DNA from 4 places in the Acidovorax sp. GW835-FHT14B10 genome. Region 4 is predicted to be linked to each of the others. Evidence: predicted binding sites of a transcription regulator. Region 4 holds the regulator's gene; each other region holds the start of a gene.

Region 1 (5,129 bases), on a different contig from region 4:
ACCAAGGCATCGGGCCGCCATGTGCCCGATGCGGTGGTCCAGGTGGGCGAGATTCCGCGCACGCTGAGCGGCAAGAAGATGGAAGTGCCGGTGCGCAAACTGCTGCTGGGCGCCCGCCTGTCCCAGGTGGCCAGCCCGGACGCCATGCAGAACCCCCACAGCCTGGACTTCTTCGCCACGTACGCCAAGGCGCTGGACCTTGGCGGCCCGGGCGGGACGGCGCTTTGATCTTGAACGGTACTTCACGAGGACAAACCAGACCATGAAAGCAGCATTCATTTCCGGCCATGGCGGCAACGAAGTGGTCGAGGTGCGTGAACACCACCTCCCAGAGCGCGCACCCGGCGAGGTGCGCGTGCGCGTGCAGGCCGCCACCCTCAACCAGGTAGATCTGTACATGCGCAACAGTGGCGCCGGCATCACGCACCGCCTGCCGCAGATCCTGGGCCTCGACGCGGCCGGTGTGGTGGACGCCTGCGACGCCAGCGATCCGCTGCTGCGCCCGGGCCAGGAGGTGGTCATTCACCCCGGCGTGGCCTGCGGCCGTTGCGAGTTCTGCCTGCACGGCGACAGCGCCCTGTGCACGCGCATCCAGTTCCTGGGCGAGCACCGCGATGGCACGTTCGCCCAATGGATTCAGGTGCCGGCGACACAGGTGTTTCCCAAGCCCGCCCACCTGACTTTTGCCGAGGCGGCCGCCCTCGGTGTCAACCACCTCACGGCCTGGCGCATGCTGTTTTCCAAGGCGCGCCTGCAGCCCTGGGAAACGGTGCTGGTCTTCGGTATCGGCGGCGGCGTCTCGTTGGCCGCCCTGCAGCTGGCCAGGGCCATCGGCGCGCGTGTGTTCGTGACCTCGCGCGACGACGCCAAGCTCGAACGCGCCCTTGCGATAGGGGCCGATCACGGAATCAACAGCCAGACCCAGGATGTCGCGAAACAGGCCATGGCCCTTACAGGCGGTCGGGGAGTGGACGTGGTGTTCGAGAACACGGGTGCGGCCACCTGGCCATCGGCCATGAAATCGCTGGTGCGCGGCGGCCGACTCGTCACCTGCGGCGCCACCACAGGAGATCAACCCGGTGCCGACCTGCGCCGCCTCTTCGTGCGCCAGTTACAGATCTTCGGCTCCAGCCTGGGAAGCTATGGGGAGTTCCACGACATGCTCGGCTTCGTGGATCGCACCAGCCTGCGCCCGCTGATCGACAGCACTTATGCGCTGGACGATATCCACGCTGCACTCAACCAGCTGGAGTCTGGTGCGCAATTCGGCAAAGTGGCCCTGCGCATCGACGGCCATGATGCACATCACGAGTAAGAACGCATGGACGCGGGCGACGGCCTTGCCAGCCTTTCGGCGATGTTTGAGGTTCACTTCATCCAGACGCTGCGGGCCAACGATCCTGAAGTCGGCTACAACCGCTGGCCTACGTTCACGCCGCGAACTGGGACTGTGGATTGAGTGCATAGAGCTGCGCCAGAAACCGATCAGTCACGAACGGCAGATCGTGGCCGTTTTCAGCCCTCAGCTCCCCGCGCCCTGATGGTGCGCAGCACAACACCGGTGCACTGCCTCCCCCGGTCTCTTTCAGAAAGAAAGGCCTGCAGTGCCGGTAAATACTTCGCAGTACGCTCATCATTCAATAGCAAAAATCACTTCCACCAGCTGGCACAGGGCTTGCAATGCATTAGGCAAGACCCTCACAGGTCTGCAATGGCGATTCTGCCCAACGGCGGGCGGATGCGGCCAGAAACCGGACAAAGGCGTCCCCACCCGCGCACAACTGCATGACGCAGCCAGGCGCGGTGTGAGGACGCCTTTTTTGTTTGTCACGCCACCAGGGAAGCCCCATGACCGATCTGCTCAAAACTCGCCTCAACCGCCGCACCGTACTGCAGGCCGCCACCGTGGGCGCCGTGGGCGTAAGCCCCGCGCTGCGCGCGCTGGTGCATGCCCAGGGCTCGGACGCGCCCGAGAAGAAGGAAGTGAAGATCGGCTTCATCCCGCTGACCGACTGCGCCAGCGTGGTGATGGCCTCGGTGCTGGGTTTCGACAAGAAATACGGCGTGACCATCATTCCCACCAAGGAAGCCAGCTGGGCCGGCGTGCGCGACAAGCTGGTGAACGGCGAGCTGGACTTTGCCCATGTGCTCTACGGCCTGGTGTACGGCGTGCACCTGGGCACGGCGGGCCCGAAGAAGGACATGGCGGTGCTCATGTCCCTCAACCACAACGGCCAGGCGATCACGCTGTCGAAGGCACTGGCCGACAAGGGCGCGGTGGACGGCCCCTCGCTCGCGGCGCTGATGGCCAGGGAGAAGCGCGAATACACCTTCGCGGGCACCTTCCCCACGGGCACGCACGCGATGTGGATGCACTACTGGCTGGCAGCGGCGGACATCAACCCGCTGTCGGGCGCCAAGCTGATTACCGTGCCGCCGCCGCAGATGGTGGCCAACATGCGCGTGGGCAACATGGACGGCTTCTGCGTGGGCGAGCCCTGGAACCACCGCGCCATCATGGACGGCATCGGCATCACGGCCAACACCACGCAGGACATCTGGCGCGACCACCCCGAGAAGGTGCTGGGCACCACGGCCGAGTTCATGAAGAAGCACCCCAACACCACGCGCGCCGTGATGATGGCGGTGCTGGAGGCCAGCCAGTGGATCGACGCGAGCCTGTCGAACAAGATGAAGATGGCCGAAACCATTGCCGGCAAGGCCTATGTGAACACCAGCGTGGATGCCATCAACCAGCGCATCCTGGGGCGCTACAGCAACGGCGTGGGTGGCGGCCAGGGCAAGACCTGGGACGACCCCAACCACATGAAGTTCTTCAACGACGGCGCGGTGAACTTCCCCTACCTGTCGGACGGCATGTGGTTCCTCACGCAACACAAGCGCTGGGGCCTGCTCAAGAGCCACCCCGACTACCTGGCCGTGGCCAGGCAGGTGAACCAGGTGGAGCTGTACCGGTCGGTCGCCGGCGCCCTGAAGGTCAACGTGCCCAAGGACGCGCTGCGCACCAGCAAACTCATCGACGGCGTGGTGTGGGACGGCAAGGACCCCACCAAGTACGCCGATGGTTTCAAGATCAAGGCCTGACGCCCGGCCCCATCCCCCCGCACGCCAAGCACGCAGGAGATCACCATGGTCAGCGCAGTCTTCCACTCGCCGCTGGAGCACGCACCAGCAACACCGTCAACCGCTATCGCAAACATAGCAAACAACGCTCAAGCCGCAAGCACTTCAGCCGTAAAAGCATCCAAACCGACCCATTCGTCCACGCCAGCCCGTTCCGCGCGCGACGGGGCCGCGCTCTCGCGGGCCTTCTGGCTCGCGGTGCTGCCGCCCGCGCTCGGCCTGGGGCTGCTGGTGGGGCTGTGGGCCCTGGTGTCGGCCAGCACGGGCGGCAGCATTCCCACGCCGCACGAGACCTGGCTGCAGGCGCTGGAAGTGTTCAGCAACCCCTTTTACCGCAACGGCCCCAACGACCAGGGCGTGGGCTGGAACGTGCTGGCCTCGCTGCAGCGCGTGGCCGTGGGCTTTGGGCTGGCGGCGCTGGTGGGTATTCCGGCAGGCTTCGCCATCGGGCGCTTTGCCTTCCTGGCGCGCATGTTCAACCCGCTCATCAGCCTGCTGCGGCCGGTGTCGCCGCTGGCCTGGCTGCCCATCGGGCTGCTGGTGTTCAAGGGCGCCAACCCGGCCGCGATCTGGACCATCTTCATCTGCTCGATCTGGCCCATGGTCATCAACACCGCCGTGGGCGTGCAGCGCGTGCCGCAGGATTATCTGAACGTGGCCCGCGTGCTGAACCTGAGCGAGTGGAAGGTGCTCACCAAGATCCTGTTCCCCTCGGTGCTGCCCTACATGCTGACCGGCGTGCGCCTGGCCGTGGGCACGGCGTGGCTGGTGATCGTGGCGGCCGAGATGCTGACGGGCGGCGTGGGCATCGGCTTCTGGGTGTGGGACGAGTGGAACAACCTCAACGTCAAGAACATCATCATCGCCATCTTCGTGATCGGCATCGTCGGGCTGCTGCTCGAATACGCCCTGGTCAAGCTGGCCACGGCCTTCACGTTCGAAGAGGTGAGGACTTGACCCACCCCTGCGGCGCGTCACCCCCTCCAGGGGGCGCCACCAGTGGCCCGGCAAAGCCGGTTCCACGGTGGCCTCGGAAAAACCAGGAGAACCTCATGCATACATCTCTCACCACCAAGTTCATCGAGGTCCAGGGCGTCGAGCAGACGTTCAAGACAGCCAAGGGCCTGTTCCCGGCACTGCGCGATATCAACCTGACCATCGCCAAGGGCGAGTTCGTGGCGCTCATCGGGCACTCGGGCTGCGGCAAGTCCACGCTGCTGAACCTGATCGCCGGGCTGACCACGCCCACCCACGGCGCGCTGCTGTGCGCCAACAAGGAGATCAAGGGCCCCGGGCCCGAGCGCGCCGTGGTGTTCCAGAACCACTCGCTGCTGCCCTGGCTCACCTGCTTCGACAACGTGTACCTGGCCGTGGAGCGTGTGTTCGGCGCCCGCGAAGGCAAGGCGCAACTGAAGGCGCGCACCGACGCCGCACTGGCCCTGGTGGGCCTGACGCACGCGGGCCAGAAGCGCCCCGGCGAGATCTCGGGCGGCATGAAGCAGCGCGTGGGCATCGCCCGGGCGCTGTCGATGGAACCCCAGGTACTGCTGATGGACGAGCCCTTCGGTGCGCTCGACGCGCTCACCCGCGCCAAGCTGCAGGACGAGCTGCTGGAGATCGTGGCGCGCACGCACAGCACGGTGGTGATGGTGACCCACGACGTGGACGAGGCCGTGCTGCTGTCCGACAAGATCGTGATGATGACCAACGGACCGGCCGCCACCATTGGCGAGGTGCTGGCGGTCGATCTGCCGCGCCCGCGCTCGCGCGTGGAGCTGGCCGAGGATGCGCGCTACGTGAACTACCGCAAGGCGGTGATCGACTTTCTGTACACGCGCCAGGGGCATGTGGAGAAGGCCGCATGAAACGCCACCCATTCGCCCCTGTGCTGGCATAGAAACTGCATGACTTCCGCGCGGCCACGTGGTCGCGCACTGGCCTGGTGCAACGACGCACTCCCGCCTCCCCCGACAAAGGTGTCCCTG
Region 2 (5,129 bases), on a different contig from region 4:
ACAGCCCCTTTGGCGCACCGCGCAAGGGCATTGCGGGTTGGATCGACCGCTTTTTTGTGGGGTTCAACCGCCGCTTCGACCGCACGGCCGACAGCTACCAGCGCGGCGTGGGCGGCGTGGTGCGCCGGGGCAAACGCATGATGCTGGTGTACCTGCTGATCTGTGCGGGCATGGCGGTGCTGTTCTTGCGCCTGCCCACGTCGTTCTTGCCCAATGAGGACCAGGGCGCGATATCGGTGCAGATCACCCTGCCACCGGGCTCTTCCAACGCGCGGTTGCAGGCCGTGATGGCGCAGGTGCAAAAGTACTTTGCGGCCCAGCCCGATGTGATCAGCTTCAACTCCATCACCGGCTCGGGCGGCGACCAGAGCTCGGCGCGCGGCTTTGTGCGGCTGACCAACTGGAGCCAGCGCAAGCGCCCAGACCAGAGCGCCGACGCCATTGCGCGCAAGGCCACCAAGGACCTGGCCGCCATCCGCGATGCGCGCATCTTCGTGCTGCTGCCGCCTGCCGTGCGCGGGCTGGGGGCCAATGCGGGGTTCAACTTCCAGCTCAAGGACCTGAACGGCCTGGGCCACGACGCGCTGGTGGCTGCACGCGACAAGGTGCTGGACCTGGCCGCCAAGCGCCCCGAACTGAGCAACACGCGCAGCACCAACCTCGATGACACCGCGCAGCTGGGCGTGGACATCGACGACCGCAAGGCCGGCGCCCTGGGTCTGGCCACGGTGGACGTGAACAACACCCTGTCGAGCGCGCTGGGCGGCACCTATGTGAACGATTTTCTGAACAAGGGGCGCGTCAAGCGCGTATACATGCAGGGCGATGCGCCATTTCGCATGCTGCCGCAGGACGTGGCCCCCTGGACGGTGCGCAACAACCAGGGGCAGATGGTGCCATTCTCGGCATTTTCGAGCACCCGCTGGACCTATGGCTCGCCGCAGCTGCAGCGCTACAACGGCGCCCCCAGCTATGAATTCGTGGGCAATGCGGCCGCGGGCGTGAGTTCGGGCGTGGCCATGGCGGCGGTCGAAAACATCATGAAGGAAATGCCGCCCGGCATTGGCTACGAATGGACCGGCGCCTCGTTCCAGGAGCGGCTCTCGGGCTCGCAGGCGCCGCTGCTGTATGCGGTGTCGATCCTGTTCGTATTCTTGTGCCTGGCCGCGCTGTATGAAAGCTGGTCGGTGCCGTTCTCGGTGATTCTGGTAGTGCCGCTGGGCATTGTCGGGGCGCTGCTGGGCATCGGTTTTCGCGGACTGCCGAACGACGTGTACTTTCAGGTGGGCCTGCTCACCACCGTGGGGCTGTCGTCCAAGAACGCCATCCTGATCGTGGAATTTGCCACCCAGCTGCAAGAGCGCGGCCGCAGCGTGGTGGACGCCACGCTGGAGGCCGTGCGCCTGCGGTTGCGGCCCATCTTGATGACCTCGCTGGCCTTTGGTTTTGGCGTGCTGCCGCTGGCCCTGGGCACGGGTGCCGGCGCCGGCGGCCGGCAGGCCATTGGCACGGCCGTGCTGGGTGGCATGGTGTCGGCCACCGTGCTGGGCATCTTTTTTGTGCCGGTGTTCTTTGTGCTGATTCGCGGTTACTTTGCCGACCGCGCAGCCAGACAATTGGCCAATGAAACGGGAGCCCCCGCATGAGCCGCCCCCCCCTGATCGCACCCCGCCACACCGTGGGCGCCCTGGCGCTGCTGGCACTGCTGGCGCTGGCGGGCTGCACCAGTCTGGCACCCGACTACCTGCGCCCCGCGCTGCCCGTACCGGCCACGCTGCCGGGCACAGAGGGGCAACCCGGCACTCCTGTGCCCGACTCCGGCCCCATGGGCTGGCAGGATTTCCTGCAGGAGCCGCGCCTGCGCGAGCTGGTGGCGCTGGCGCTGCAGAACAACCGGGACCTGCGCGTGGCCGTGCTGGCCATCGAAAAAGCCCGCGCGCAATACGGCGTGGAGCAGTCCAGCCGCTTCCCCGCCGTGGGCGCCACCGGCGCCGGCACGCGCACGCGCACCGCCCAGGACCTGACCACCGGTGGCCGCTCGCCCACCAGCAGCCAGTACAGCGCGCAGCTCGGGTTCAGCAGCTACGAGATCGACCTGTTTGGCCGCGTGAAAAGCCTCAACGAGGCCGCACTGCAGGAATTCTTGCGCACCACCGAAAGCCGCCGCAGCGTGCAGCTGAGCCTGGTGGCCGAGGTGGCCAATGCGTGGCTCACGCTGGATGCCGATGGCCGGCGCCTGCAACTGGCGCAAGACACGCTGCGCAGCCGCCAGAAGTCGTACGCACTGACCGAGCGCAGCCACGCGCTGGGTGCGGCCTCGGGCCTCACGCTGGCGCAGGCCCAGACCACCGTGGACGCGGCCCGCGCCGACGTGGCCGCCTTCACCAGCCAGGTGGCGCGCGACCGCAATGCGCTGGCCCTGCTGGTGGGTGCGCCCGTGCCTGCCGCGCTGCTGCCCGAGAGTGCTGACACGGCCGCATCGGCATCCACAGAGCCCACAACCCCCCTCGCGCCACCCGCCGCCGCGCTGCTGGCGATTCCGGCCCATCTGCCCTCGTCGGTGCTGCTCCACCGCCCCGATGTGCGCGCGGCCGAATACACCCTGCGCGGCGCCTACGCCAGCATAGGCGCGGCACGGGCGGCGTTCTTTCCCAGCATCGCGCTCACGGCGTCGGCGGGCACCGCGAGCAATGCGCTCTCGGGCCTGTTCGACGGCGGCAACGGCACCTGGAGCTTTGCGCCGCAGATCCGCCTGCCCATCTTTGATGCGGGCCGCAACCGCGCCAACCTGCAGATCGCCGAAACCGCGCGCGACACCGCCGTGGCCCAGTACGAAAAGGCCGTGCAGACCGCGTTCCGCGAAGTGGCCGATGCCCTGGCCGACCGCGCCACGCTGGCCGAGCGCCTGCAGGCCCAGCAATCGCTGCAGGCCGCCACGCTGAAGGCGCTGCAGCTGTCCGAAGCCCGCTACCGCCTGGGCGCCGACAGCTACCTGCCGGTACTGGACGCCCAGCGCTCTCTCTACAGCGCGCAGCAGACACTGATTGCGCTCTTGTTGGCCGAGCAGGCCAACCGGATCACGCTGTACAAGGTGCTGGGGGGTGGCTGGAGCGACGACACCACGGACGGTACGGCAACGCCCGGCGCCTGAAGGGGCGCTTTCGCCCCACCCGACGGGGAATCCCCCTGGGCTGCCCATGCACCAAGCTGGCACGGCCGCCACGCAGGCCCTGCACCGATATCGACATCGGTTCCGATATTGCTTCCAAATTGATAGCTTAAAACGCTTTTCAAATAAGCGATACCGCATGATTTACCTTACACCACCCATTTTCACCATCGCTGGCACAGGCCTTGCATAACCCTGGGCGTGGCCAAGGTAGGCCACCTGTTGAGCCCGGTGCAATGGCGGATCGGGCTGACGAAGACGATGGCGTCCCTGCGGGAGTACTGGCTGCGAAGCCGGTGCACCGTGCGGACGCCTTTTTGTTTTTCCGAAACGCCTACGGGGGTCACGATGAAAAAATCCAGGCTGGTGATGGTGGGAAATGGCATGGCCGGCGTCCGCTCGCTCGAAGAGCTGCTGAAAATTGCGCCCGACCTCTACGACATCACGGTGTTCGGTGCCGAACCGCACCCCAACTACAACCGCATCCTGCTGTCTCCCGTGCTGGCGGGCGAGCAAACGATTGACGAGATCATCCTCAACGACTGGGCCTGGTACCAGGACAACCACATCACGCTGCACACCGGCTTTACCGTGACCGACGTGGACCGCGTGCACCGCACCGTGCATGCCGCCAACGCCGCGGGCGAAACCATCACCGCCGAATACGACCGCCTGATCATGGCCACGGGCTCCAACCCGTTCATCCTGCCCATTCCCGGCAAGGATTTAAAGGGCGTGCTGGCCTACCGTGACATTGCCGACACGCAGGCCATGATCGACGCGGCCGCCACCTACCAGCACGCCGTGGTCATCGGCGGCGGCCTGCTGGGGCTGGAGGCCGCCAACGGCCTCATGAAGCGCGGCATGCAGGTGACGGTGGTGCATGTAGGCGACTGGCTGATGGAGCGCCAGCTCGACGATGTGGCCGGCAAGATGCTGCAGAAGTCGCTGGCCGAGCGCGGCATGCAGTTTCTGATGAAGGCGCAGACGCAGGAGCTGGTGGGCAACGCCGAGGGCCGCGTGGCCAGCGTCAGGTTCAAGGACGGCACCGAGGTGCCGGCCGACCTGGTGGTGATGGCCGTGGGCATCCGCCCCAACACGCAGCTCGCCGAAAAGATGCGCCTGCATGTGAACCGCGGCATCGTGGTGAGCGACACGCTGCAGACCACCACCGACGCGCGCATCTACGCCGTGGGCGAATGTGCCGCGCACCGGGGCATTGCCTATGGCCTGGTGGCCCCGCTGTTCGAGCAGGGCAAGGTGCTGGCCAACCACCTGGCCGAGTTCGGCATCGGGCGCTACCAGGGTTCGCTCACGTCCACCAAGCTCAAGGTCACGGGCATCGACCTTTTTTCAGCAGGCGACTTCCAGGGCGGCGAGAACACCGAAGAGATCGTGATGAGCGACCCCTTTGGCGGCGTGTACAAGAAGCTGGTGCTCAAGGACGACAAGCTCGTGGGCGCCTGCCTGTACGGCGACACGGTGGACGGCTCCTGGTACTTCAAGCTGCTGCGCGACGGCCGCACGGTGACCGACATCCGCGACAAGCTGATGTTTGGCGAAAGCAACATCGGCGATGCAGGCCACCAGGGCCAGAACAAGGCCGCCGCCATGGCCGACACCGACGAGGTCTGCGGCTGCAACGGCGTGACCAAGGGCGCCATCTGCAAGGCCATCAAGGACAAGGGCCTTTTCACGCTGGATGAAGTGCGCAAGCACACCAAGGCCAGTGCATCGTGTGGATCGTGCACGGGCCTGGTCGAGCAGATCATCATGTTCACGGCCGGCGGCGACTACAGCGCCACGCCCAAGACCAAGGCGATCTGCGGCTGCACCGACCATGGCCACCAGGCGGTGCGCGAGGCGATCCGCGCCAACAAGCTGCTGTCCATTGCCGATGTCTTTCACTTCATGGAGTGGAAGACGCCCAACGGCTGCGCCACCTGCCGCCCGGCCATCA
Region 3 (5,129 bases), on a different contig from region 4:
TAGCCCGTGCTATTGGCAAGCGCCGCAACGCCGCAGACCGCCCGGCAAGGCACTTGCCCGCAGGGTTGGGGCGAAATCGGGCTATTGGACGCCCCGGCATTGCGTCAAGCATCTCCGGCGCAAACGAGATGCGAGCGGATTGCCTTGTATATAAAACCTCATTTTTATATCAAGAAATAGCTAAAGAACCGACTTCCGGTGGCATGGCTGTTTACACTTGCTGTCCAGTTCAGGGTTATCCCGTATTTTTGGGGCCCTGCCGTGTATTCATCCGTTGAAAGAGCCCCCCTCATGTTGAAGAAGACCCTGTCCGCACTGGCCCTCGCCGCCCTGGCCGTCAGCGCCCATGCCGCCGACGTACTGAAAGTGGCCGCCACGGCCGTGCCGCACGCCGAGATCCTGAATTTCGTGAAACCCCAGCTCAAGGCCCAGGGTGTGGATCTGCAGGTCAAGGAGTTCAGCGACTATGTGCAGCCCAACATGGCCGTGGAGGACAAGCAGCTCGATGCCAACTTCTTCCAGCACCAGCCCTACCTGGACAGCTTCAACAAGGACCGCAAGACCAGCCTGGTGCAAGTGCCGGGCGGCAAGGTGCATGTGGAGCCCTTCGGCGCCTATTCCAGCAAGATCAAGAACCTGAAGGACCTCAAGGACGGCGCCACGGTGGCCATTCCCAACGATCCGTCCAATGGCGGTCGCGCCCTGATCCTGCTGGCCAAGCAGGGGCTGATCGGGCTGAAGGACCCCAAGAGCCTCACGCCCACGCCGCTCGATGTGGTCAAGAACCCCAAGAAGCTGAAGTTCAAGGAACTCGAAGCGCCGCTGCTGCCCCGTGCACTGGCCGACGTGGACCTGGCCCTGATCAACACCAACTACGCGATCGAAGCCAAGCTCAACCCCACCAAGGACGCCTTGTTCATCGAAGGTGCCGACTCGCCCTACACCAACATCGTGGCCGCCCGCGCCGACCGTGCCAACGATGCCAGCATCGCCAAGCTGATCAAGGCCCTGCACAGCGCCGAGGTGAAGAAGTTCATCCAGGACAAGTACAAGGGTGCCGTGGTCCCGGCGTTCTGAGCGCGCCTGCGCGATCGCTGCGCAACCTGCAAAGCGCTGCCTTCGGGCGGCGCTTTTTTTCTGGACGGTCGGCGCCTCAGCCCAGCAAATCGACCATGTCGAGCATCCGCCTGGCCACTTCGCCCAGTTTCAAGCCCTTGTCCATGGCGGTTTTGCGCAGCTTTTCGTAGGCCGCCTGTTCGGTGAGGCCCTGGCGCTGCATCAGCACGCCCTTGGCGCGGTCGATGGTCTTGCGGTCCTGCAGCTCGGTTCTGGCGTCGGCCAGTTCGGTGCGCAGTGCCTGCTCGTGTGCAAAGCGCGCCATGGCCACATCCAGGATGGGGCGGATGCGCTGGGGCGCCAGCCCGGCCACGATGTAGGCCGACACACCGGCGGCCACGGCGTCTTTCACATGCGTGGTGTCCTCGTCGTTGGTGAACATGACGATGGGGCGGCGTGCGTCGCGGGTGGCCATCACCACATGTTCGAGGGCGTCGCGAGCCTCGCTTTCTGCGTCCACGATGATCAGGTCGGGCTGCAGCTGGGCCAGCCGCTCGCCCAGGAACACATCGGCCGGCAGCGTGGCAATGAGGTTGAAATTGTTTTCCAGCAGGCCAATGCGCAGCGCCCGCGAGCGTTCGACCTGGGTGGCGGCGTGTTCGTCGTCGGGTTCGGCAAGGGCCAGGTCGGGGGCCACCACCACAATGCGCAGGGCGTCGGTCATGCCGCAGAAACATGCAATATTTATGCCACATATTGGTGCGCCGGGATGGTGCACGCTGGGGTGGGCTGGCTGCGAGTTGGCGGTGGACCAGGCTGGCCGGGTGCCGGGTTTTACACTCGGGGCATGAGCTTGCTGATCCTGGGTATTGAATCTTCGTGCGATGAGACCGGCGTGGCGCTGGTCCGCTCCACCGGCGGGGTGGCCGTGCCCACCTTGCTGGCGCATGCCTTGCACAGCCAGATCGAGATGCACCAGGCCTATGGCGGCGTGGTGCCCGAACTGGCCAGCCGCGACCATATCCGCCGCGTGCTGCCGCTGACCGAGGCCGTCATGGCTGAAGCGGGCCAGCGCCTGGCCGACGTGGATGTGGTGGCCTACACCCGCGGGCCGGGCCTGGCCGGCGCACTGCTGGTGGGCGCTGGCGTGGCCTGCGCGCTGGGCGCCGCACTCGACAAGCCCGTGCTGGGCGTGCACCACCTCGAAGGGCATTTGCTGTCGCCCTTTTTGAGTGCCGATCCGCCGGAGTTTCCCTTCGTGGCCCTGTTGGTGTCGGGCGGCCACACGCAACTCATGCGGGTGGACGGCGTGGGCCGCTACGAACTGCTGGGCGAAACCATCGACGATGCGGCGGGCGAGGCGTTTGACAAGTCGGCCAAGCTCATGGGCCTGGGCTACCCCGGCGGGCCCGCGCTGTCGCGCCTGGCCGAGCAGGGCGACCCGGCGGCCTTCAAGCTGCCGCGCCCCTTGCTGCACAGCGGCAACCTTGATTTTTCTTTTGCCGGGCTCAAGACCGCCGTGCTCACCCAGGCCAAGAAGCTGGGCGATGCGCTGGAGGCGCGCAAGCCCGACCTGGCGGCCAGCACCGAGGCGGCGATTGTGGAAGTGCTGGTGAAAAAAACGCTCACGGCCTTGAAGCAGACGGGCTTGAAGCGTGTGGTGGTGGCGGGTGGCGTGGGCGCCAACCGGCATTTGCGCGCCCAGCTCAATGCGGCCTGCGCGCAGGGCAAGGTGCGCGTGCACTACCCCGAGCTGCATCTGTGCACCGACAACGGCGCCATGATCGCCATGGCGGCTGCCATGCGGCTGCAGGCGGGCCAGCAGATGGCCAACCGCGCCTATGCGTTCGACGTCAAGCCCCGCTGGCCGCTGGACGCCCTGGGGGGCTGAATTGCCGGGGCGTTGAACAGCGCCGCTGCGCAAGGTTTTTCCCCGGTGCAGTGTGCGGCAGCTTTACCGGGGCTTCACTTTGCTGCAGCGGGCAGGACATGACTGCACCACACAATGGGGCATGCCATGCACGCTGCCCCTTCGCCATGAATGAACCTTCTGTTGCCACCGCGGCGCGCCCCGCGCAGCCCACCCTTTTTCGCCGGATGGGCGCTGTTTCACCCTGGTGGTTGACCTCGGCGGTGGCCCTGCTGGCCGGCTGTGCCAGCCTGGCGCCACCCGCCAGCCGGCTGCCGCAGACCCCGGTACCCCCCGCTTGGTCTGCGCCCACTGCCGCGGACATGCCCGCCACCTCCCTGGCGCAATGGTGGCAGCGGTTCAACGACCCGCAGCTCACGCAGCTGGTCACGCAGGCCTTGCAGGCCAACACCAGCGTGCGCAGCGCGCAAGCCGCCTTGCAGCAGGCGCGCGCCCAGGTGGATGTGCAGGCCGCCGGCCTGCTGCCCAGCGTGGGGGCTTCGGCCTCGGCGCAGCGCAGCCGGGCGTCGAACAGCACGGGCAACAGTTTCCAGGCAGGGTTTGACGCCAGCTGGGAGCCCGATGTGTTTGGCCGCCTGCGCAGCGGCGTGAACGCCAGCCAGGCCGATGCCCGGGCCGCCGAGGCCAGCCTGGCCGACGTGCAGGTGTCGCTGGCCGCCGAAACCGCCGTGAACTACGTCGAGCTGCGGGGTCTGCAGCAGCGGCTGGCCATAGCGCGCAGCAACCTGGCGAGCCAGCAGGAGACGCTGCAGATCACCCAGTGGCGCCTGCAGGCCGGGCTGACCACCTCGCTGGTGGCCGAGCAGGCCCGTGCGGCGGCCGAGCAGACGGCCGCGCAGATTCCCGCGCTCGCATCGAGCCTGGCGCAGTCGCGCCACAGCCTGGCCGTGCTGACCGGACAGGCTCCGCTGGCGCTCGATGCGCTGCTGGCAGGGCCCGCCGCCGTGCCCCAGCCCGCGCAAGACCTGGCGCTGGCCATTCCTGCCGAAACCCTGCGCCAGCGGCCCGACGTGCGCGCCGCCGAGCAGCGCATTGCCGCCGCGCTGGCCCGGGTGTCGCAAGCCGATGCCGCGCGCTACCCCGACTTCAGCATCTCTGGCAATCTGGGCCTGCGCGCCCTCGCCTTGGGCGCCCTCAGCCATGGCAGCTCCGTGGTCAGCGCCTTGCTGGCCAGTGTGTCGGTGCCCGTGTTCGACGGCGGCGCGGCGCGGGCGCAGGTGCGTGTGCAGGAGGCGGCGCTGGCGCAGGCCCGCGTGGCCTATGAGGCCTCGGTGCTCACGGCGCTCAAGGATGTGGAAGACGCCCTGGCAGCCCTGCAAGGGGACCGCGAGCGCCTGGTGCGCCTGCAGGCGGCCGCCGACGCCGCGGGCAATGCGGACTTGCTGGCCCGCCAGCGCTACAGCAGCGGCCTGATCGACTTCCAGTCGGTGCTGGAGACCCAGCGCACGCTGCTGTCCACCCAGGACAGCGTGGCCGCCACCGTGGTCAGCGTGGCGGCCGACCATGTGCGGTTGTACAAGGCGCTGGGCGGTGGCTGGCAGTAGCCCCCTCGCGCCTGCAAACCCCTGTTGCACCACCACCAGATACCTCCAAAAAACACCGAATTCGATGGCCATGACCTCTCCTGAAAACAACGCATCCCCCGCCAGCCCCTCCACTGCCGCCGATCTGCAGGCGCTGCTCGGCGGAGGCAAGCCGCGCCGCTGGTGGCAACGCTCCTCCCTGTGGCTGGGGGTGGCGGTGCTGGTGGCCGCGGGGGGCGGCCTTTATTACTGGCGGAGCCACCAGCGCGCCAGCGCAGCCCCGATGTATGTGACCGAAGAGGTGGTCCGGGGCAATCTCACGCTCAACGTGTCGGCCAACGGCACGTTGCAGCCGACGCGGGCGGTGACCATTGGCAGCGAGCTGTCGGGCACCGTCAGAAACGTGCGGGTGGATGTGAACGACAAGGTCAAGAAGGGCCAGGTGCTGGTCGAACTCGACACCGCCAAGCTCGATGCGCAGGTGCTGCGTTCGCGCGCCTCTTTGGCGGCGGCACAGGCGCGGCTGGCGCAGGCGCAGGCCACCACCAAAGAGGCGCAGGCCGGCTTTGCGCGGCTGCAGGAGGTAGCGCGCCTGTCGGGCGGCAAGGTGCCCTCGGCCG
Region 4 (5,129 bases):
TGGGCGCGGTCGGCCGCGCGCTCGCTGGCGTTGCGGCCCGCCGTGCCGGCGGCGGCGATGCGTTCGCCATAGGGCGGGTTGAGCAGCATCACGCCGGGCTGCTCGCAGGGCGGCATGCGCTGCAGGGCATCGCCACCGCGCAGCTGCACGGCATCGGCCACACCCGCGCGCTCGGCGTTGCGCTGGGAAAAATCGACCATGCGGAAGGCAACATCACTACCAAAAATGGGTACAGCGCTTTTCTGTATGGTGCCTTCAGCTTCGTTTTTAATAGCAGTCCAGACATGGGCCTGGAACGGCAGCAGTTTCTCGAACGCAAAGCGCCGCAGCATGCCGGCCGGGATGCGGCAGGCGATCTGGGCCGCCTCGACCACGATGGTGCCACTGCCGCAGCAGGGGTCGTACAGGGGCTGGGGGTTGTCGCCCAGCGGGTCCCAGCCGCTGGCGGCGATCATGGCGGCGGCCAGGGTTTCCTTCAGCGGGGCGTCGCCCTTGTCCTCGCGCCAGCCGCGCTTGAACAGCGGCTCGCCCGAGGTGTCGATGTAGATCGTGGCCTCGTCGGTGGTCAGGTGCAGGTGGATGCGCACGTCGGGCCACTGCGTGTTCACGTCGGGGCGCACGCCGCTCTTGGCGCGGAACCGGTCGGCCACGGCGTCCTTGACCTTGAGGCCCGCGAAGTTCAGGCTTTGCAGCGGGCTGTGCTGCGCCGTCACCTCGACCTTGAAGGTCTGGCGCGTGGTGAACCAGATCTCCCAGGCCACGTCGCTGGCCATGCCATAGAGGTCGCTCTCGGAACGGTAGGGTCGGTGCGCCAGTTGCACCAGCACGCGCTGGGCCAGGCGGCTGTGCAGGTTGAGCAGCAGCGCATCGCGCCACGAAGCGCGCAGCAGCACGCCGCCCCGGCCGACCAGCAGGTCTTGCCCGGTAAGGCCGGTGATGGCGTGCACCTCGTCGGCCAGGTAGCCCTCGACGCCGGCGGCGCAGGGCAGAAAAAGTTGGAGTTGGTTCATAAGACTGGCCGAAAGGATACGCGCTCAGAGGCTGAGAGTTTTTCGGCCGTGTCTGCAAGGCATGTCAAAACGCGCCGGATCTAGGCGCAAAACGCAGCCATAGCTCGGGCTATGGCGAGTATTTGCAACGACGAGCCGGTGTGTTTTGGCGTGCAAGGCGGGCATGGATGAAAGACTCTCAGCCTCTCAGGCCTGCAGCAGCAGCTGGCGGATGGATTCGGGAATCGGTGCCACCTTGCGGTCGGTCTTGCCGATGAAAACGATACCGGTCTTGCCGCGCGCCACTTCGCGGCCCTGGGTTTTCTCGGTCATGCGAAAGACCAGATCGAAACCATAGCGGTTGAAATCCACCGGAGTCATCTCGACGCGCATGGTTTCACCATGGAAACCTTCAGACCGGTACTGCGCCACGATGTCACCCACCACGATGGACAGGCCACCCACATCGGCCTCGGGGAAACCCAGCGACTGGAAAAAGCGCACACGCGCCTCGGATACCAGGCTCAGCAGCTGCGCATTGTCGAGGTGCCCGCCCTGGTTCACGTGGCTGATGTAGATCTGCAGTTCGGTGGCAAAGCCGAAATGCGCGGGAAGGTCGAAGACGATACGGGCCATGGCGTGGAAAGCGGGGTGACGGGAGAAAAAACAGCAAACAGGGCACGCTGTGGCAGGCACGCGCCCCAAAGAAGGCTACAGCGCCTTGCGCAGATTGGCCGGTGCGATCTTGAGCGCCTCGCGGTACTTGGCCACCGTGCGGCGCGCGCACTCGATGCCCTGCTCCTTGAGCATCTCGGCGATCTGGCTGTCGGACAGCGGCTTGGCGGGGCTTTCGGCCGCCACGAACTGCTTGATCAGCGCGCGCACCGCCGTGCTCGATGCGTTGCCGCCGGTTTCGGTGCCCAGGCCCGAGCCAAAGAAATACTTGAGCTCGTAGGTACCGATCGGCGTCGCCATGTATTTGGCGGTGGTCACGCGGCTGATGGTGGATTCGTGCAGCCCCAGCTCGTCGGCAATGTCGCGCAGCACCAGCGGGCGCATGGCCAGCTCGCCGTGGGTGAAGAAGTTCTTTTGCCGCTCGACGATGGCGCGCGAGACGCGCAGGATGGTGTCGAAGCGCTGCTGGATGTTCTTGATGAACCAGCGCGCCTCCTGCAGGCGCTGCTGCATGCCCTGGTGGCCCTCGCCACCCTTGTGGCCGCGCAGGGCGCCGGCGTAGATGTCGTGCACGCGCAGGCGGGGCATCACGTCGGGGTTGAGCTGCACGATGAAGTTGTGCTGGCCATCGCGCCCGTTGGCGCGCCCGGATTTGCGCACGATGACGTCGGGCACGATGATGTTGCGCTCCACATCGGCAAAGCGGCGGCCCGGGCGCGGCTCCAGGCGGGCGATCAGCGCCATGGCGGCGCGCGTGCGCTCTTCGCCATCGCCGCACGCCTGCGTCAGGCGGCGGATATCGCGGCGGGCCAGCATCTCCAGCGGCTGCTGGCACACGCGCAACGCGGTCTGCACGGTCGCAGGATCGATCTCGCTGTCTTCGTCGGCGGCCAGGGCCTTGAGCTGCAAGGTCAGGCACTCGGCCAGGCCGCGCGCGCCCACGCCCACGGGCTCCAGGCTTTGCAGCAGGCGCTGGGCCACGGTGAAACGGTGCACCAGTTCTTCGATCTGCTCCAGATCGTCCGGCCCGGCCAGGCCGATGGCCAACTCTTCGAGCGGTTCTTCGAGGTAGCCGTCGTCGTTGAGCGATTCGATGAGAAAGCGCAGCGCGGCGCGGTCCACTTCGGACAGGCGCAGCGCCAGCGCCTGGCGGTGCAAGAAGGCCGTCAGTGATTCGTGCGAGCGGGCCAGCTCGGTGGCGTCGGCCTCGTCGCCTTCGGCGTCGTTGCGGTTGCGGGCGGGCGCATCGCCGCCCCATTCGGCGTCATTGGGCGCCATTTCCACCGTGCCGTCGCCGCTCCAGTCGGGCTCGTCCGCACCGGCGCTGGCCGGCTCAGCATCATTTGGGTTTTCAACGCTTGTGTTGCCTGTGCTGGCAACCCCTGAAAACAGAGCATCGTCGGCGCTGTAGTCGTCGGCCTGCGCGGGCGTGTCGGCGGCGTCCAGGCCGAACTCCTCGCGTGGCGCTTCCTCGGCCGTGCGCTCCAGAAAAGGGTTCTCGTCGAGCATCTGCTCGACTTCCTGCGACAGCTCCAGCGTGGACAGCTGCAACAGCCGGATGGATTGCTGCAACTGGGGTGTGAGCGACAGGTGCTGCGAAACGCGCAGCGAGAGACCGGGTTTCATCACATTCTGAAGTGCTCGCCGAGATAGACCCGGCGTACTTCGGCGTTGTCAACGATCTCGGAGGGCGTGCCCTGCGCCAGAACGCGGCCGTCGCTGATGATGAAGGCGTGGTCGCAGATGCCCAGCGTTTCGCGCACATTGTGGTCGGTGATCAGCACACCGATGCCACGGGCCTTCAGGAAACCGATGATGCGCTGGATCTCGATGACGGCAATCGGGTCGATGCCGGCGAAGGGCTCGTCGAGCAGAATGAAGCGCGGCTGGGTGGCCAGCGCGCGGGCGATTTCGACCCGGCGGCGCTCGCCGCCCGACAGGGCCAGGGCCGGCGATTCGCGCAGATGGTCCACGCGCAACTCCTGCAGCAAGGCGGTGAGGCGTGCTTCGATCTCCTTCCTGGCGAGCGGCTTGCCGTCGTCGCCCCGCTGTAGCTCCAGCACGGCGCGCACGTTTTCCTCGACGTTCAGCTTGCGAAAAATCGACGCCTCTTGCGGCAGATAGGACAGCCCCAGACGCGAGCGCCGGTGGATGGGCATGTCCGCCACCGAGTGGCCATCGATGCGGATGTCACCGCCATCGCAGCGCACCAGGCCCACGATCATGTAGAACGAAGTGGTCTTGCCCGCGCCATTGGGACCGAGCAACCCCACTACCTCGCCCTTTTGCACGACCAGCGACACATCCTTGACGACCTTGCGGCTGCCATAGGACTTTTCGAGGTGCGCGACTTCCAGGCGGCTGCCCGCCTGGGTGTCAGGGCTTGTGTTCACGGTCGCTGCACTCACTTGCTTGCGCCGCCGAGGGTGTTGCTGGGGCGCAGCACCGGCCCGCTGGCCGCAGGGGCTGGGGCAGCGGCAGGAGGCTGCTCCTTGGGCGACAACACGGCGCGCACGCGCCCGCCGGGGGCCGGCGCTTCACCCGCTGCACTGTTGGCCGATTTCTTCTGGCCATCGACAGTGAACACGTCGGTGAGGTTGTTGTAGACGATGACGGCGCCCGAGAGCTGATCGGTCACCACCGATTCCCGGTAGCGGCGCATTTCGGCACGGGTGATGAAGCGCACATTGTCGGCACGGCCGTCGTACTCGATGACCTCACCCTCGCCCTCGATGAACTCGTCCGGGGCACCGGCCACGGTGTCGCGCTTTTGCCGGAAGAATGCGCGCTTGCCGGGTTCGGCCGTCACCACGCCGTACTGGTAGCCATCGGCATCCTGGCGCACATCCAGTTGCGCACCGCGCAGCACGATGGTGCCCTTGGTCATGACCACCCGGCCCGTGAACACGCTGGTCTGCTTGAGCTCATCGTGGCGCAGCGCATCGGACTCGATGTTCATGGGCTTGTTGCGGTCGGCCTTTTCGGCATGGCCCACGCCAGGGGCGCAGGCCAGGGCCGAGAGCAGCAGGATCGGGAGGTATCTTTTTTTCATGAGGCACAAATCTTGCGTTCATTGTAGCCACGCACAGCGCTGGCGCCCATGAAAAAGCCCGCAAACGCGGGCCTCTCGAACGGGGGCAAATGTGGCATCAACCCTTGCGCGCCACGCCCGCCAGATACTCCACCACCTGCAGCACGGTCTGCATGCTGCCGGCCATGGTGCCATCGGTATAGAACCGGCCGGCCACGCCCATCGAAGGAACGCCTTCCACGCCATAGCCCTCCTGCAGCGCCGAGGCGCGGCGCACCTGGCTGGACACCGTGAAGGAGGTGTAGACCTCCTTGAACTTGGCTGCGTCCACCCCCTGCTGGGCCACCCAGGCGAAGATGTCCTCGTCCTTGGCCAGCTTGAGTTTTTCGACGTGGATGGCGCGGAACACCTTGGCGTGCAAGGTGTCGAGCTTG

The links. The regulator sigma-54, encoded in region 4, starts transcription at its own class of promoters, with help from an activator protein. The targets are predictions, from matches to a motif close to TGGCANGNAANCTGCTTT.
Region 1: AC1Q5S_RS15870 (CmpA/NrtA family ABC transporter substrate-binding protein) is a predicted target of sigma-54. The motif match lies at 1,665-1,682, and genes of this name have one in related genera.
Region 2: nirB (nitrite reductase large subunit NirB) is a predicted target of sigma-54. The motif match lies at 3,344-3,361, and genes of this name have one in related genera.
Region 3: AC1Q5S_RS15945 (ANTAR domain-containing response regulator) is a predicted target of sigma-54. The motif match lies at 1,791-1,808, and genes of this name have one in related genera.

What each region holds. Positions count from the first base shown of each region.
Region 1 is NZ_JBXAGC010000021.1:45,671-50,799, reverse strand. It holds gene AC1Q5S_RS15885 (acetoacetate--CoA ligase) at 1-228, shown strand, start outside; gene AC1Q5S_RS15880 (zinc-binding dehydrogenase) at 263-1,315, shown strand; gene AC1Q5S_RS15875 (hypothetical protein) at 1,322-1,459, shown strand; gene AC1Q5S_RS15870 (CmpA/NrtA family ABC transporter substrate-binding protein) at 1,849-3,105, shown strand; gene ntrB (nitrate ABC transporter permease) at 3,151-4,101, shown strand; gene AC1Q5S_RS15860 (ABC transporter ATP-binding protein) at 4,197-5,009, shown strand.
Region 2 is NZ_JBXAGC010000021.1:33,341-38,469, reverse strand. It holds gene AC1Q5S_RS15830 (efflux RND transporter permease subunit) at 1-1,646, shown strand, start outside; gene AC1Q5S_RS15825 (efflux transporter outer membrane subunit) at 1,643-3,151, shown strand; gene nirB (nitrite reductase large subunit NirB) at 3,518-5,129, shown strand, end outside.
Region 3 is NZ_JBXAGC010000021.1:61,884-67,012, forward strand. It holds gene AC1Q5S_RS15940 (MetQ/NlpA family ABC transporter substrate-binding protein) at 292-1,077, shown strand; gene AC1Q5S_RS15945 (ANTAR domain-containing response regulator) at 1,154-1,780, opposite strand; gene tsaD (tRNA (adenosine(37)-N6)-threonylcarbamoyltransferase complex transferase subunit TsaD) at 1,904-2,947, shown strand; gene AC1Q5S_RS15955 (efflux transporter outer membrane subunit) at 3,154-4,530, shown strand; gene AC1Q5S_RS15960 (efflux RND transporter periplasmic adaptor subunit) at 4,601-5,129, shown strand, end outside.
Region 4 is NZ_JBXAGC010000012.1:13,977-19,105, reverse strand. It holds gene AC1Q5S_RS10940 (THUMP domain-containing class I SAM-dependent RNA methyltransferase) at 1-1,010, opposite strand, end outside; gene AC1Q5S_RS10935 (acyl-CoA thioesterase) at 1,197-1,625, opposite strand; gene AC1Q5S_RS10930 (RNA polymerase factor sigma-54) at 1,701-3,290, opposite strand; gene lptB (LPS export ABC transporter ATP-binding protein) at 3,290-4,057, opposite strand; gene lptA (lipopolysaccharide transport periplasmic protein LptA) at 4,069-4,716, opposite strand; gene AC1Q5S_RS10915 (thiol:disulfide interchange protein DsbA/DsbL) at 4,814-5,129, opposite strand, start outside.